Regions from separate parts of the Paenibacillus shunpengii genome, predicted to be linked through region 2. Evidence: riboswitches for the same ligand, from Rfam matches in the RefSeq annotation. Region 2 holds a riboswitch; each other region holds the start of a gene.
The links. A riboswitch is a leader RNA that binds a small molecule or an ion and turns the genes downstream of it on or off. The one in region 2 is predicted to bind cyclic di-AMP.
Positions count from the first base shown of each region.

Region 1: it holds a riboswitch for cyclic di-AMP, as region 2 does, so the genes downstream of both, ACFSVM_RS18015 (C40 family peptidase) here and ACFSVM_RS15200 (hypothetical protein) in region 2, are expected to answer to the same signal.
Region 3: it holds a riboswitch for cyclic di-AMP, as region 2 does, so the genes downstream of both, ACFSVM_RS18840 (ubiquitin-like domain-containing protein) here and ACFSVM_RS15200 (hypothetical protein) in region 2, are expected to answer to the same signal.

Region 1 covers NZ_JBHUMJ010000004.1:356,958-361,176, reverse strand. The annotation lists gene ACFSVM_RS18030 (substrate-binding domain-containing protein) at 1-270, opposite strand, end outside; gene modA (molybdate ABC transporter substrate-binding protein) at 421-1,269, shown strand; gene modB (molybdate ABC transporter permease subunit) at 1,266-1,943, shown strand; cyclic di-AMP (ydaO/yuaA leader) riboswitch at 2,352-2,490, shown strand; gene ACFSVM_RS18015 (C40 family peptidase) at 2,495-3,355, shown strand; gene ACFSVM_RS18010 (cell wall hydrolase) at 3,493-4,143, opposite strand.
Region 2 covers NZ_JBHUMJ010000003.1:181,271-185,489, reverse strand. The annotation lists partial or broken gene kdpA (potassium-transporting ATPase subunit KdpA) at 1-1,637, opposite strand, end outside; gene kdpF (K(+)-transporting ATPase subunit F) at 1,707-1,784, opposite strand; gene ACFSVM_RS15200 (hypothetical protein) at 1,917-2,312, opposite strand; cyclic di-AMP (ydaO/yuaA leader) riboswitch at 2,450-2,618, opposite strand; gene ACFSVM_RS15195 (hypothetical protein) at 2,984-3,430, shown strand; gene ACFSVM_RS15190 (NAD(P)H-hydrate dehydratase) at 3,574-4,219, opposite strand, start outside.
Region 3 covers NZ_JBHUMJ010000005.1:11,817-16,035, reverse strand. The annotation lists gene rsmA (16S rRNA (adenine(1518)-N(6)/adenine(1519)-N(6))-dimethyltransferase RsmA) at 1-413, opposite strand, end outside; gene rnmV (ribonuclease M5) at 418-963, opposite strand; gene ACFSVM_RS18840 (ubiquitin-like domain-containing protein) at 1,130-2,368, opposite strand; cyclic di-AMP (ydaO/yuaA leader) riboswitch at 2,646-2,892, opposite strand; gene ACFSVM_RS18835 (TatD family hydrolase) at 3,120-3,887, opposite strand; gene ACFSVM_RS18830 (HD domain-containing protein) at 3,929-4,219, opposite strand, start outside.

The DNA.
Region 1 (4,219 bases), on a different contig from region 2:
TCCCTGAGTCGTCACCTGAACAGCTGGTGGATTCGCAGGAGCATCGATCACCGGAGTTAAAGATCTTGTCTCCTCACTAGAATATTGACCAACCCCTTTGGAGCGCTGCTTGTACGCCTCAAGATCAGAGTGGTCGACCCGCATCTGCTTACCTACACGATAGGCTGTAAGCTGCCCCTTCTTAATCAGATCGTACACCGTTAATTTTGATATTTTTAGTAGCTGGGCGATTTCCTCGGTTGTATAGGAAATATCAGTCACATCTGCCACCCCTCTTGTCAGGTATGCAATAACAAATGATTAATGCTATTGATTGTACCATACTCTTTTCTTACCCTCGTATTGTAATTGTTCAAAGAACCAATATAATATATTTAATTATATCTAATTATAATCAAATATATCGATTGGATGGAGATTATGTTAAAACAAACGAAGCTTAGTATGATTTCTTTCTTCCTTCTAGCTCTGGTATTCATATCTGCCTGTGCATCACCCAATGCTTCTTCACCATACCCTTCAGCAGACCATAACAATTCGGACAGCAGCGCATCCTCGACTCCTTCATCTGAACGCACAGAGCTGACGATCTCAGCGGCTGCAAGCTTAACTGATGTACTGGAGGAACTACAGCCCCGCTTTGAGACAGCTCATCCTGGTATAAAGCTCAGCTTCAACTTTGGCGGCTCCGGCTCTCTTCAGCAGCAGATTGAGCAAGGGGCACCGGCTGATCTGTTTCTGTCAGCAGCTGAGAAAAATATGCAGACCCTTATAGATAAGGGGCTCATGGATACAGAAAATACGACTACGCTGTTAACCAACGAGCTCGTACTGATTACTTCCAGCAGCAACGAGCTGCCTATATCCTCTGAGCAGGATCTCACTGCTAAAGATATCAAGATTGTTGCCCTTGGCATACCTGAAAGTGTACCTGCAGGAAGCTATGCACAAGAGGCGCTTACTTCGCTTGGCTTATATGAACAACTCCAACCCAAAATAGTTCAGGCCAAGGATGTGCGGCAAGTATTACAGTATGTCGAAACCGGGAATGCCGATGCCGGTTTTGTATACAAAACAGATGCACTTACTTCCAGCAAAGTGAAGATCGTGCACACTGTCGATCCCTCAAGCTACACAGCAATTACATACCCTGTAGGTGTGGTATTGGACAGTGCGCATCCCGAAGCGGCAAAAGCGGTTTATGACTTTTTACAGTCTTCCGAAGCCCAAGCTGTATTTACTAAATACGGGTTCTCGGTGCCTGAATGATGTCAGCTTCATTTGACTGGCATGACTTCTGGGCTCCTGTGCGCTTATCCTTACTGGTTGCCCTATTGTCCAGTGTTATCACGATTGTGATGGGCGGGCTTACTGCAAGATGGATGTCCAAGAGCAAGTTCAAAGGAAAGCTGCTGCTAGAAACAGCGTTTATGCTGCCAATGGTCCTTCCACCCACGGTTGTAGGCTTTCTGCTGCTCGTCCTGCTGGGGAGAAATAGCTGGATCGGAGCATGGATTGAGGCCATCTTTGCCGCACCTGTCGTATTCTCGTGGACAGCCTGTGTCATCGCCGCTGTTGTCGTCTCGTTTCCACTGGTGTATCAGACGATGAAGGTCGGATTTACGTCCATTGATTCCGAGCTTGAAGCTTCCGGACGCTCGATCGGTGCGAATGAATGGCAGGTATTCCGGTATATTACACTTCCACTCATCTGGCCTTCTGTTATTTCTGCTTATATTCTCGGATTTGCACGAGCGCTTGGTGAGTTCGGCGCAACGCTGATGCTTGCAGGCAATATTCCAGGAAAAACTCAAACCGTCCCTACGGCCATATACATTGCTGTGGACAGCGGGAATACGGTCATGGCCTGGGCCTGGACGATTGCGATCGTACTTATGTCGTTCCTGCTGCTGCTTCTGACAGGACGCAGAAAAAAGGATTAGCATTGTGTATATATATCAACAGAACCACTCCAATGCAGCGGCAGGAAATCAGTAAAATCAATGTATGCAGCATAAATAATAGTTCAAACCAAACCCTTATGTGATTTTAACGAAGGGTTTTTTGGTGCTCAATTTATTAATATATTTTTGTTTTTGGCATTATTACAATATATGGATATAAGATAGAGTCCCAGAATCAATTTATTTAGTTACAATATTGTTACTTTTGTAGATACCTGTTTCAAATCAATGACAATATATTACCCGACTTAGCGGAAATTACTCGAAAAAATCCGGTTCTTTCTATGTTTTATTCCAATAATTGGTGTACAAAAAGTAAAACAAAGGTAACATTTTTGATACTTTTTAACCTTAATTTATTATATATTAATTACAGTTAATTCATATTAAAAAAGTGTGCCGAATCTATCAGAATAGTACGGGGGACGATTTACAACATTTGGGGTGAATGCAGCAGTTAAGAAATGCTAGAGTACCTTCTACTCGAACCCGACAGCTAACCTCGGAGGCAATTGGAGGAAATTTTCAGAATGAAGAAGTTTGGTAAATATATGTTGTTCTCATCCCTGCTCGCAGCTGGGTTAATCATGGGTAATGGACAAGCAGATGCATCCTCTTCCAGTACCAATACGGTAAATATTCAAGTGAACAGTAATCTGATCGATTTCCCAGACGCGGAGCCATTCCTGGATCAGAATTACAGTACACAAGTGCCGGTCCGCATGCTTGCTGACGAAATGAACTATACGATTAAAGTATTTAAGAGCGGAAAAGAAACGGTGGTCAAGCTGTCCAAGGGAGGTACAACCATTCGTATTCAAACTAACCAGACGACTGCGATGGTCAACAGCAGCAAAGTAAGTCTCGGCACGCAAGTGTTCATCCGAAATGACCGTACATATGTACCCATTCGTTTTGTATCAGAAGCCATGGGCTATGACGTAACTTGGAAAAAGGATCTTATGCTGGCCATGATTAGCACAACCGGTAAAACATACAGCCCTGCACTTGTTCCAAACGACCATGTCAAAGGCACTAGCATTGTAAATGAAGCGATGAATCACATCGGCGTTCCTTATGTTTACGGCGGTTCGACCACAAGCGGGTTCGATTGCTCTGGTCTGGTTAAATATGTATTCGATAAATACGGAGTATCCCTGCCGCGTACAGCAGCTACCCAATATAACCAAGGCTCATCTGTATCCAAAGGAAACCTGCAGCAAGGCGATCTGGTCTTCTTCAAGACAACAGGAAGCTCGATCTCTCATGTCGGTATCTATGTAGGAAACAATAATTTCATTTCAGCTACCAGTTCCTCCGGCGTAAAAATCGACAGCCTGGACAATACCTATTGGGGTCCTAAATACGTCGGTGCAAAAAGAGTTCTATAAATGAAATATATATAATCAAAACCCCTTTGCTGCTTGCCTGCAAAGGGGTTCATTATGTATGCTCTGTATTTATATCTATAGCAAAGAAGCTGCCACAGTAATTTTGTGGCAGCTCCTTTTTTATATATGATATTGGATTAATTCGTAAACAGATGATTACCGATCTGCTTGATCGTTGGACGTTCCTTGCTCCATTCGGAGGTTGCGATCTCAGGGTTATAATAGTACAGAGCTCCACCTGACGGATCCCAGCCATTGAGCGCACTCTTTGCCGCCTTGATCGCAGTCTCATCAGGAGCCAAATTGTATTGGCCGTCATCTACGGCGGTAAACTGTCTTGGCTGCAGAATGACCTCTGTGATGGAGTCCGGGAATTCATCCGATTGAACCCGGTTCAAGATCACTGCTCCGACTGCTACTTGACCTTCAAAGGATTCTCCCCGGGCCTCGCCATGGATAGCCTTGGCTAGTTGATTCAGTGAAGTTTGGTTAATCGGTGCTTTTTTCTTAAGCACGCTGATCGTCTCTGGCCCTGCGATTCCGTCAATCTTGAGTCCAAATTGCTTTTGGAAGGAGCGAACGGCCTGCTCCGTTGCCTTACCGTAATATCCTGTTGACCCTGCACTCATAAATCCGATACTGCTTAGTCTTTCCTGCAAGTCCAGCACATCAGCACTCTGAATTCCCTGCTGCATTACCGCAGCACTTGCACCTGCCGGTGCAGCAACCGTTCCATACGCTCCCAGAAGCGCAGCACAGATCATAAGTCGTTTTGTTAGTTTTCTCATTGATGTCATTCCTCCTGTTGTGTTTGAATAGATCAGCGAAGCAGCACCAGTCATAGTTCTGCATTCAATTAAATAT
Region 2 (4,219 bases):
GCCCAAGCACCATCGCTGGGAGATAAGTAAGTGCCCCTACAATCAGTACCGTACCAACAAAGACCGCGGCAAACAAATAGGTGTCCGTTCTAAATGTACCTGAGGTCACCGGGATGCTCTTCTTGACAGCCAGTGATCCTGCAACCGCCAGCAGGAGCACAATGGAGAGATATCTGCCCAAGTACATGACAATTCCGGTAGAAATGTTCCAGAACGGTGTAGCATCTCCCAAGCCTTCAAATCCGGAGCCATTATTGGCGGCTGATGAAGTGTACTCATACAGCACCTGTGACAGACCATGGTATCCGGGATTCGATATCGTGTCCGCATTGGTGAACAGCGCCAGCGCTGTAGGAGCCAGAATGAGCAGCGGCTGAATCAGCAGGCTGATCGCAATCAGCTTGATCTCTTTGCCCTCCAGCTTCTTGCCGAGAAATTCAGGGGTGCGTCCCACCATAAGACCGGATAAAAAGACAGCAATGAGTGCGTACATGAGCACGTTCAGGAAGCCGGCTCCCATACCGCCGAACACCGTGTTCAGCATCATATTAGCCAAAGTGACCAGTCCGCCAAGCGGTGTCAGTGTATCATGCATCGTGTTGACTGCTCCTGTCTCGGAGGCGGTCGTTACGACCGAATAGAGAGAAGACAAGGCCACACCGAAGCGGGATTCTTTCCCCTCCATGCTGCCGCCTTCCTGCTGAACCCCCACAGCCTCAATCGCAGGATTACCGTTCGCTTCAGCACCGAGTGATACCCCCATCAGCACGAGAAACATAATTGCTGGAGACGAACAGGACACGTCCCTGCTTCTTGTTCCCCACCATTTTGCCATAAGCGAAGGGCAGGGACACCGGGAACAGAAGCATCAGCACCATCTGCAGCAGGTTCGTAAATCCATTAGGATTTTCAAACGGATGAGCCGAGTTTACTCCGAAAAATCCACCGCCGTTATTCCCCACCTGTTTAATGGACAGGAAAGAGCCTACCGGACCTCTCACAATTTCCTGGACTGCACCCTCCAGCGTCGTTACTGCTGCTGTTGCTTTTAACGTCTGTGGAACGCCCGCCGCAACGAACAGAATAGCTGATACAAAAGCAACCGGAAGCAATACCCTTGTTATACTTCGAACGACATCCACGAAGAAGTTACCGAGCGGCTTACCCGTAAGTCCTCTAATAAATGCGATCGCGACCGCAAAAGCCGAAGCCGGTGCAGTGAACATCATGAACACAATGGCGATCATCTGTGATAAATAGCTGAGACCGGATTCTCCGCTGTAATGCTGCAGATTCGTATTGGTCATGAAGCTGATCGCCGTATTAAAAGCAAGCGTAGGCTCCATACCCGCAACACCGCTCGGGTTCAGCGGCAGATGAGCCTGTATCCGAAAGATCAGATAGACGAGTACGATCATGACCGTATTACTGATAACAAAGGAAGCTGCGTACTGCTTCCAGGTTTGATTCGTCTCCTTGATGCCGCTGACAGCATAGAGGGGTCTCTCTATCCATCTGAACCACGGATCGATCCGGGTTGGTTCATAACGAAATGCACTTGCAATATATAGACCTGCAGGACGAGCCAGCAGGAGCACGACCGCTAGGGTCACACAGACGGAAATAACGGTTAACATATCGACTTATCAGCCTCCTGGTAGTTATCATTAACTCATTGTTAGTCGAATTAATTTCTTAATTCGGTTTCAAAATTTCTCTGGGTTAAGCAGTGCGTAGACCAAATAAATGAATACAGCAGCTGCAATAGCGAGCAGCACCCACATCATTTTTGTTCGCTCCCTTCCGAAGTGATTTTGTCTGAGCCTTTGATAACTCCGATTGAAATAAGCGTCAACAAGCTGATCAATACAATCATGATAAAATCCAGCATTTGCTTAGCACCTCCCGATTCCGGTTTAGAGTAAGAAAGAGCAGTCGCTGCCGCGGCTGTAGATGACATGTGTCGCACCAAGCCCTCTGTAGATGAGCCGCGGTTTGCTTCGCTCTGTAATGACATAAATTGGCTTACAAGTCCATGACCGGCAAACTTGGATATACTTACAGCACACCGGCAGACTCTCCTCGAACAGAAATACATTACCTACATGGAAATCAGGCGGCTCAGGTGCTTGTTCAGAGAAATCCACTTGGATGACCGGCTCCGCATAGAGCCTTTGCATTTCTTTACGCTCATGTTCAGAGCTGACCAAGATGGCAAACGGCAAACCCTTTATGAGCAGGGTCTTTATAAAGGATCTGCCCGGCTTGCTCCCGGCCGATACGATGATGACGTCGTCGTCTTCAACGGACATCTGTTCATTCCCTCCTGTTTTCTCCCTTCCATCCGGCCATAAAAAAAGAAGCTGAGCTAGAGAAATCTCTCTCGCGCAGCTTCTTATTCGCAGGCAGGCGGGAACAAGCCGCTGCCACTTAAGAGCTCGGATATAAGAAAGTCTCTCTAGATACGCTGACGAGGTTAGCTGTCGGATTCGGGCGTGAGAGTCGCCCTACCTATACGAAGCACAAATTCTATGCTCTTTAGGATTCACCCCTAGAAGCCCTTATGGCAGGCCTCACTGGTTCCCCCGCTCCTTTTAAGGATTAAGCGGTTTGAAATTGAATGACGCAAAGCTTTTATGCCATGAATCATAATCCTCACCGGATGTGCTGTAAAGAAAGTCCGGTACTCATATAAGACGAATTTCAACTCATTGACTTCGCATAGGGGATTGTTATCTTGATTATTCTCTTCGTTACTCTCTCTAACTCCAATTTCCTTTCTTTTTGCGTAAGACGCTGACAACGATAGATAAAGCTCTGATCGATCGAGATTAGCCTTTAATTAACCGCTTACTTTCATCCATTTCGTCCGATTTGATGAAAATCCGGTTTTTTTAGAACAAGAGTCATTTTACTCCTCGGTGGCATCTGCTATATGATGATCAACATAATAATGAGGATGATTAATGGAGGATGAATGCTCGTGGCACTCGCCTATATGGGGAATAATTCAGTACCTGCTTACCAGACGGATGCGATCAGCTCGATGGAAATCATACGCTATGATTCACGCCGGCTTCCTTATTTGACAGAGGAGAAACATCATTACTGCGGATTATTTAAAATAACCTGCGGGACGGCACACGGTTTTGCCGAATTTGAGCTGCCACAGGAGAGTGCTCCGGGGGATCTGATCCCATGGATCTCTGTGTTTGCCGTACTGAAGGAGCTGACCGTGGGGCAGGCCAAGCTCTGTGTTGCAGATCATGAGCAGGAATGGGGAATGGAACGGACCCGAATAGCCGAGGAAGCACTCGCAGATCTGCAAATGATGCAGGAAGCGGACGAAGATCTGCATTCTATCATAAGCTCCAGACTGCTCGTTCGTTCTTTTTTGATGGAGTATGGGCTGACGTATTATTCCTTCTAGATTCCCATGATGATAAAACCCGCGGCGGTTAGATACACTTCAATTCAGAACGTAAAAAGGACACGCTTCTGCGTGTCCTTAAATTTGACTTGTAGATCTATCTGCAGGCGCCTTACCGGCGGATCCTTGCCAATAACGCTGTATTACAATGCGTCAATAATGTCGCCGGCGGTAATGCCTCCCGGATGATGCCGCTTGTAAGCAGCACGTTCTCCGGAGAGTCCGTGCAGATATACACCATATGCTGCTGCCTGCTCAGCGCTCCAACCTTGGGCCAATAGACCCGCTATGATGCCGGTCAGCACGTCCCCCGCCCCTCCGGTTCCCATGCCGGGATGTCCGGTCAGGTTAATATAGGTGCTGCCTGAAGGAGCAGCAACGACCGTGCGCGAGCCCTTGAGCACAAGGATAACGCCTGTACGCTCTGCATATGCTTCCGCATGGGTAATCCGATCTCGCTGGACGTCCTTCGTAGATATCCCCATCAATCGAGCCATCTCCCCTGGATGCGGCGTCAGAATGAGCGGTGCAGTCCGGGACATCCCTAGGAAGAAATCCTCCCCTCCTGCTGCAGCCATATTGAGTGCATCGGCATCAAGTACAATAGGTACATCACATGCTTCAACAATGCGGCGAAGCCACCTTGTATCTCCCTCAAAGCGCCCAAGCCCCGGCCCAATGGCCAGCACATCCTTGCCCTCCGCAAGCTGTATAACTCGCTCGGCTGACTCCTCCGTCCACAGCCCGTCATTTCCTCTCACCGCATCGGCGAGCATCAGCTCAGGCACC
Region 3 (4,219 bases), on a different contig from region 2:
ATCGGTGTCGTTACATAGTAAGGCAAATTAGCAACGACGCTGACCTTATCCATGCCCGCGAAATTTTTTGCAAATAATTCAGGAAGATCTGTTTTAAGAACGTCTCCATGATGTACATATATATTAGAGTAAGGTTCCAGCACTTCGGTGAGGATCGGTATCAAGCGTTGGTCTATTTCGACCGCAGTTACCGTCCCTGCACGCTGTGCAAGCTTCTCTGTTAGAGCACCGATTCCCGGTCCGATCTCAAGTGCACCTTTATGTTCATCCAGATCAGCAGCATCCACAATTTTATGGAGTATATTTTGATCGATCAGAAAATTTTGTCCCAGGCTTTTTTTGAAAGAAAAACCGTGTTTCGCTATGATCTCTTTCGTTCGTCTTGGCGTTGCAATCTCATCTATATTTTTCACGTTCTCATGATCCCTCACGTTCTATTTGCTCTAGTGCTCGTACAAATTCCTCACGGCTTATCTGAAACATCGTCAGCCGCTTATGCAGCTGCTTGCCATTACAATATCCTATGCCCAGAATGTTACCCAGCATCATACGCCGATTTGCGGCGTCCTTATGGACGATGAGTCCGGCTTCAATCAGATCTTGCCAGTCTATGAGCGGCTTAGCTCCATCATAGGTTGTATGCACCTTGGACAGTGCTGCGCGGATAGAGTCAGGAGATGCATTCTCCACACCAATATCACCTTTGCGGGTCGCATCCTGCTCCTTAATGAAGGCATGCTTCACGCCGGGAATCTTGTTCGATATTATTTTGCGAATTCGCTCGCCTGCATGATCAGGGTCCGTAAAGACGATAACACCTCTTCTTTGCTGAGCAAGCTCAATTTTCTTAAGTATACGGGCGTTTATAGCAGAACCGCCGGTTTCTATTGTATCTGCATTCACTGCACGCTTGATGGCTACGGTATCATCTCTGCCTTCAACGACAATGATTTCTTTAATCATGATCACATGACTTCCTTTCTAAACAAAAAGAGAAGAGGAAAAACTCCTCTTCTGCATGTAAGAGGCAAACGATAGACTTGCTGTCTAAACTTTCGTTCACCTTATATAGCATCACCTAATCTTGATGTTAATACTATAACATCAGGGACGCATTGTAAAATATATTTTAATTCAGTTCCGGCTTCACCGGACCGATAACGTATACTGTTTTACCTTTTTTGCGGCCAAAATTGAGTGCCTGCTCCAAGCTGTCATAATACACATCAATTTTGTTGCCTTTGATTGCGCCGCCTGTATCTTCGGCACGACGGAATCCTACGCCTTCAATGTATACCCACCATCCGAGAGGGATCACATCAGGGTCAACTGCAATGGTACGCCCTTCCTGTACACGCGTGCCGGAAGCCGTCTTCGTACCAATGCCCTCTTGTTCTGAGGAATAGGCCGTCATAGATACATTGCTTAGCACTTTTTTGGCCTTGAATGTAACTCCGTCCTTCGTGACAGAATCGCTGTCACTTGAAGCAGATACCTTCTTCACTTTATCAGCCAGATTTGCTGACGATTTCGAAGAGGATGCATTAGAAGCTTTAGAAGCAGTTGCAGTTGCAGCTTCAGCTTCAGCTTCACTTGCAGAGGCAACCACGGTTTCCTGAACTGGCTCAGGCTTCTTCTTCGTTCCTACGGCAATGACTTTGTCGACACGGTTGGTCTGTACCTTCTTGCCCGTCATTTTCTTGGACACCAATTCGCCGTCCTGGAAGGTCTTCTCGATCGTCTGGACAATTACACCTTCCTTGCCGCTCTGAATGACCCGGTTATCGCCCTTGTACAAGCTTGGGTCAGCCGTCTTGATCACCTTGAACGGAATCGAAGCTTCTTGTGACGCTGTTTGCTTAGTCACCCGGACTACTCGAATATTAAGATCTGCCTTCACCGCAGTGTCAGCAGCAGGATATACTTTATCATCTTCTGATACTTCGATGCTATGAGCAGCAAGTGCTTCCTTAACGGTATCCTGTGTTGTATAAACTTGCTCTGTCTCACCGTCTGCCGTTACGTTAATCGCTACGGCCCGGTTAATTGTTACTCGATCCCCATCTTCAATCTCATCACTCAAAGACATCGATACTTCGTCATGTGGACTGACTGCGATTGAATGCTCATCCAGCACTTCACTAAGCATTCCTTCACGTGTTTCCAAGGTTTGAACCTTGCCGTCCACGACAATTGAGATTTCTTTGCCTCCCTGACCATACACAATGAGTGAGATCATGACTAACAGTGCGATTGAGAAGATTGCGACTAGTGTGATCTGACGCAGATTCTCATGCTTCCATCGCAACGCGAAAGACTTGCTGGATGATGGTGACTCATGGGTCTCCTCTAGTTGGAAATTTCCCACTTCCTCCGTCCTCCTTCATAGTCCCGCCGTCAAGAGTATTGCATGATTGTATTTGACGCGACTATACCGATTTGTCTACAAAACCGGAGAAACTCCCGTCCGATTCTGCATCATGTGCCACTCTTCGCAGCATGATGTCACCTCCTGTTAACCAACAGTATGACGACAATGTAACTTTTATTCTCCTAAAACAAAGAAGCCAAAAAAGAGTTTAAGAGGAAATCTTTCGTGGCTCCGATAAGTTCAAATGAGAATATCGGAAACATCATGCACGAGTTTTGCCTCTTCAATACGCTTACGGAGTTAGCTGTCGGGTTCGGGCGTAAGAGTCGCCCCCGCTCAGATCCAGGCTGCTCATGGCAGCTGTCCTTTACGTTCACCCCAAGACTCAAGTGTTGAAATCAAATACAGTGGTCAGAGCAAGAGAGACAACTCTCTTAATTCCATCTTCTGACTAGCAGCAGACCACTATATCGGTTCCCCCGTTCTTTGTTAAATTACAAAAGATTCAGCGAGAATGACTCATGAAGTGAATTCAAAGTGGTAAATCAACTGAATGTAAAATGGACTTTACCAACAATCAACAATTCACTGAAACGATGATATCCTGTTTCGATACATGTTGTAAAGCAGTATTCAACTATGTTTTTCTAAATAATTGGTTAAAAATTTGTAATAATCAGCGAAAAAGTCTTACAAAAAGTTTAATCGCTCCGTTTTACTCCCTTTTTCACCTGTTTTTCTCTCTATTTTAACGAATGTCAAATCGTTCCAGTGCATTTGCGGTCGTAATCCTTGCCAATTCCTCCACAGAAATGCCCTTCAGCTCCGCTGCCATTTCTGCTACCAAGGCCACATGAGCTGACTCATTTCTCTTGCCGCGGAATGGATGTGGAGTCAGGTATGGTGAATCCGTTTCGATCAAAAGCCGGTCAAGCGGTACCTTTGCAAGCACCTCTTTGGGCTGCTTCGCGTTCTTGAACGTGATCGGTCCTCCGAAGGAGATATGAAAGCCCATATCCAGCGCCATTTTTGCAGTTTCCCAGCTGCCTGAGAAAGAATGCATCACTCCGCCTACTTCTTGTGCCCTCTCTTCCCGCAGAATTCGAATAATGTCTTCATGCGCATCCCGGTTATGAATAACAATCGGCATAGCGATCTCTCTAGCCAGTCCAATTTGTTTGCGCAGCACCTCATGCTGAATCTCTTTGGGAGACGTATCCCAATGATAATCCAGACCAATTTCACCGATCGCAACGACCTTCTCATGTTTACATAATGATGCAATCCATTCCAAATCTCCATCCTTCATCGTAATGGCATCGACAGGATGCCAGCCTACTGCCGCATAGATAAAATCATAGGTTTCGGCAAGTTTCATCGTAGTCGGAATTGTTTCCCGATTAAATCCTATATTAATCATTCGGGTAACCCCCTTTTCGACAGCGCGCTGAATCACTTCCTCGCGGTCAGCGTCGAACTCGGGTGCATCCAAATGTGTATGTGTGTCGAATAACATCGTATATTTTTCTCCTTTCAAGGACTGTATCTTGTCTCACATTATTTAAACATACCGGCAATTTCCGGAGGCAGCTTGGGTAGTGCATTCATCAGCTTCTCCTGCGGGAAGTACAGATGATAATTCCCTTTTTGCATGCCGCTAATAGAGCGGACAATCTCGGATACCTCGGATATATCTCTTTGTCTTTCCTGCTTGTCTAGAATGATGATCTGTCTCTTGCTCCCCGCAATATCAGGTCGGAACACATCATACGGCAGATCGGTAGGAAAATCAATTTCAAGGTCATAGGCTGGATTCAAGTTTGCCTTGAGAAATGCTTCTTCTATTCG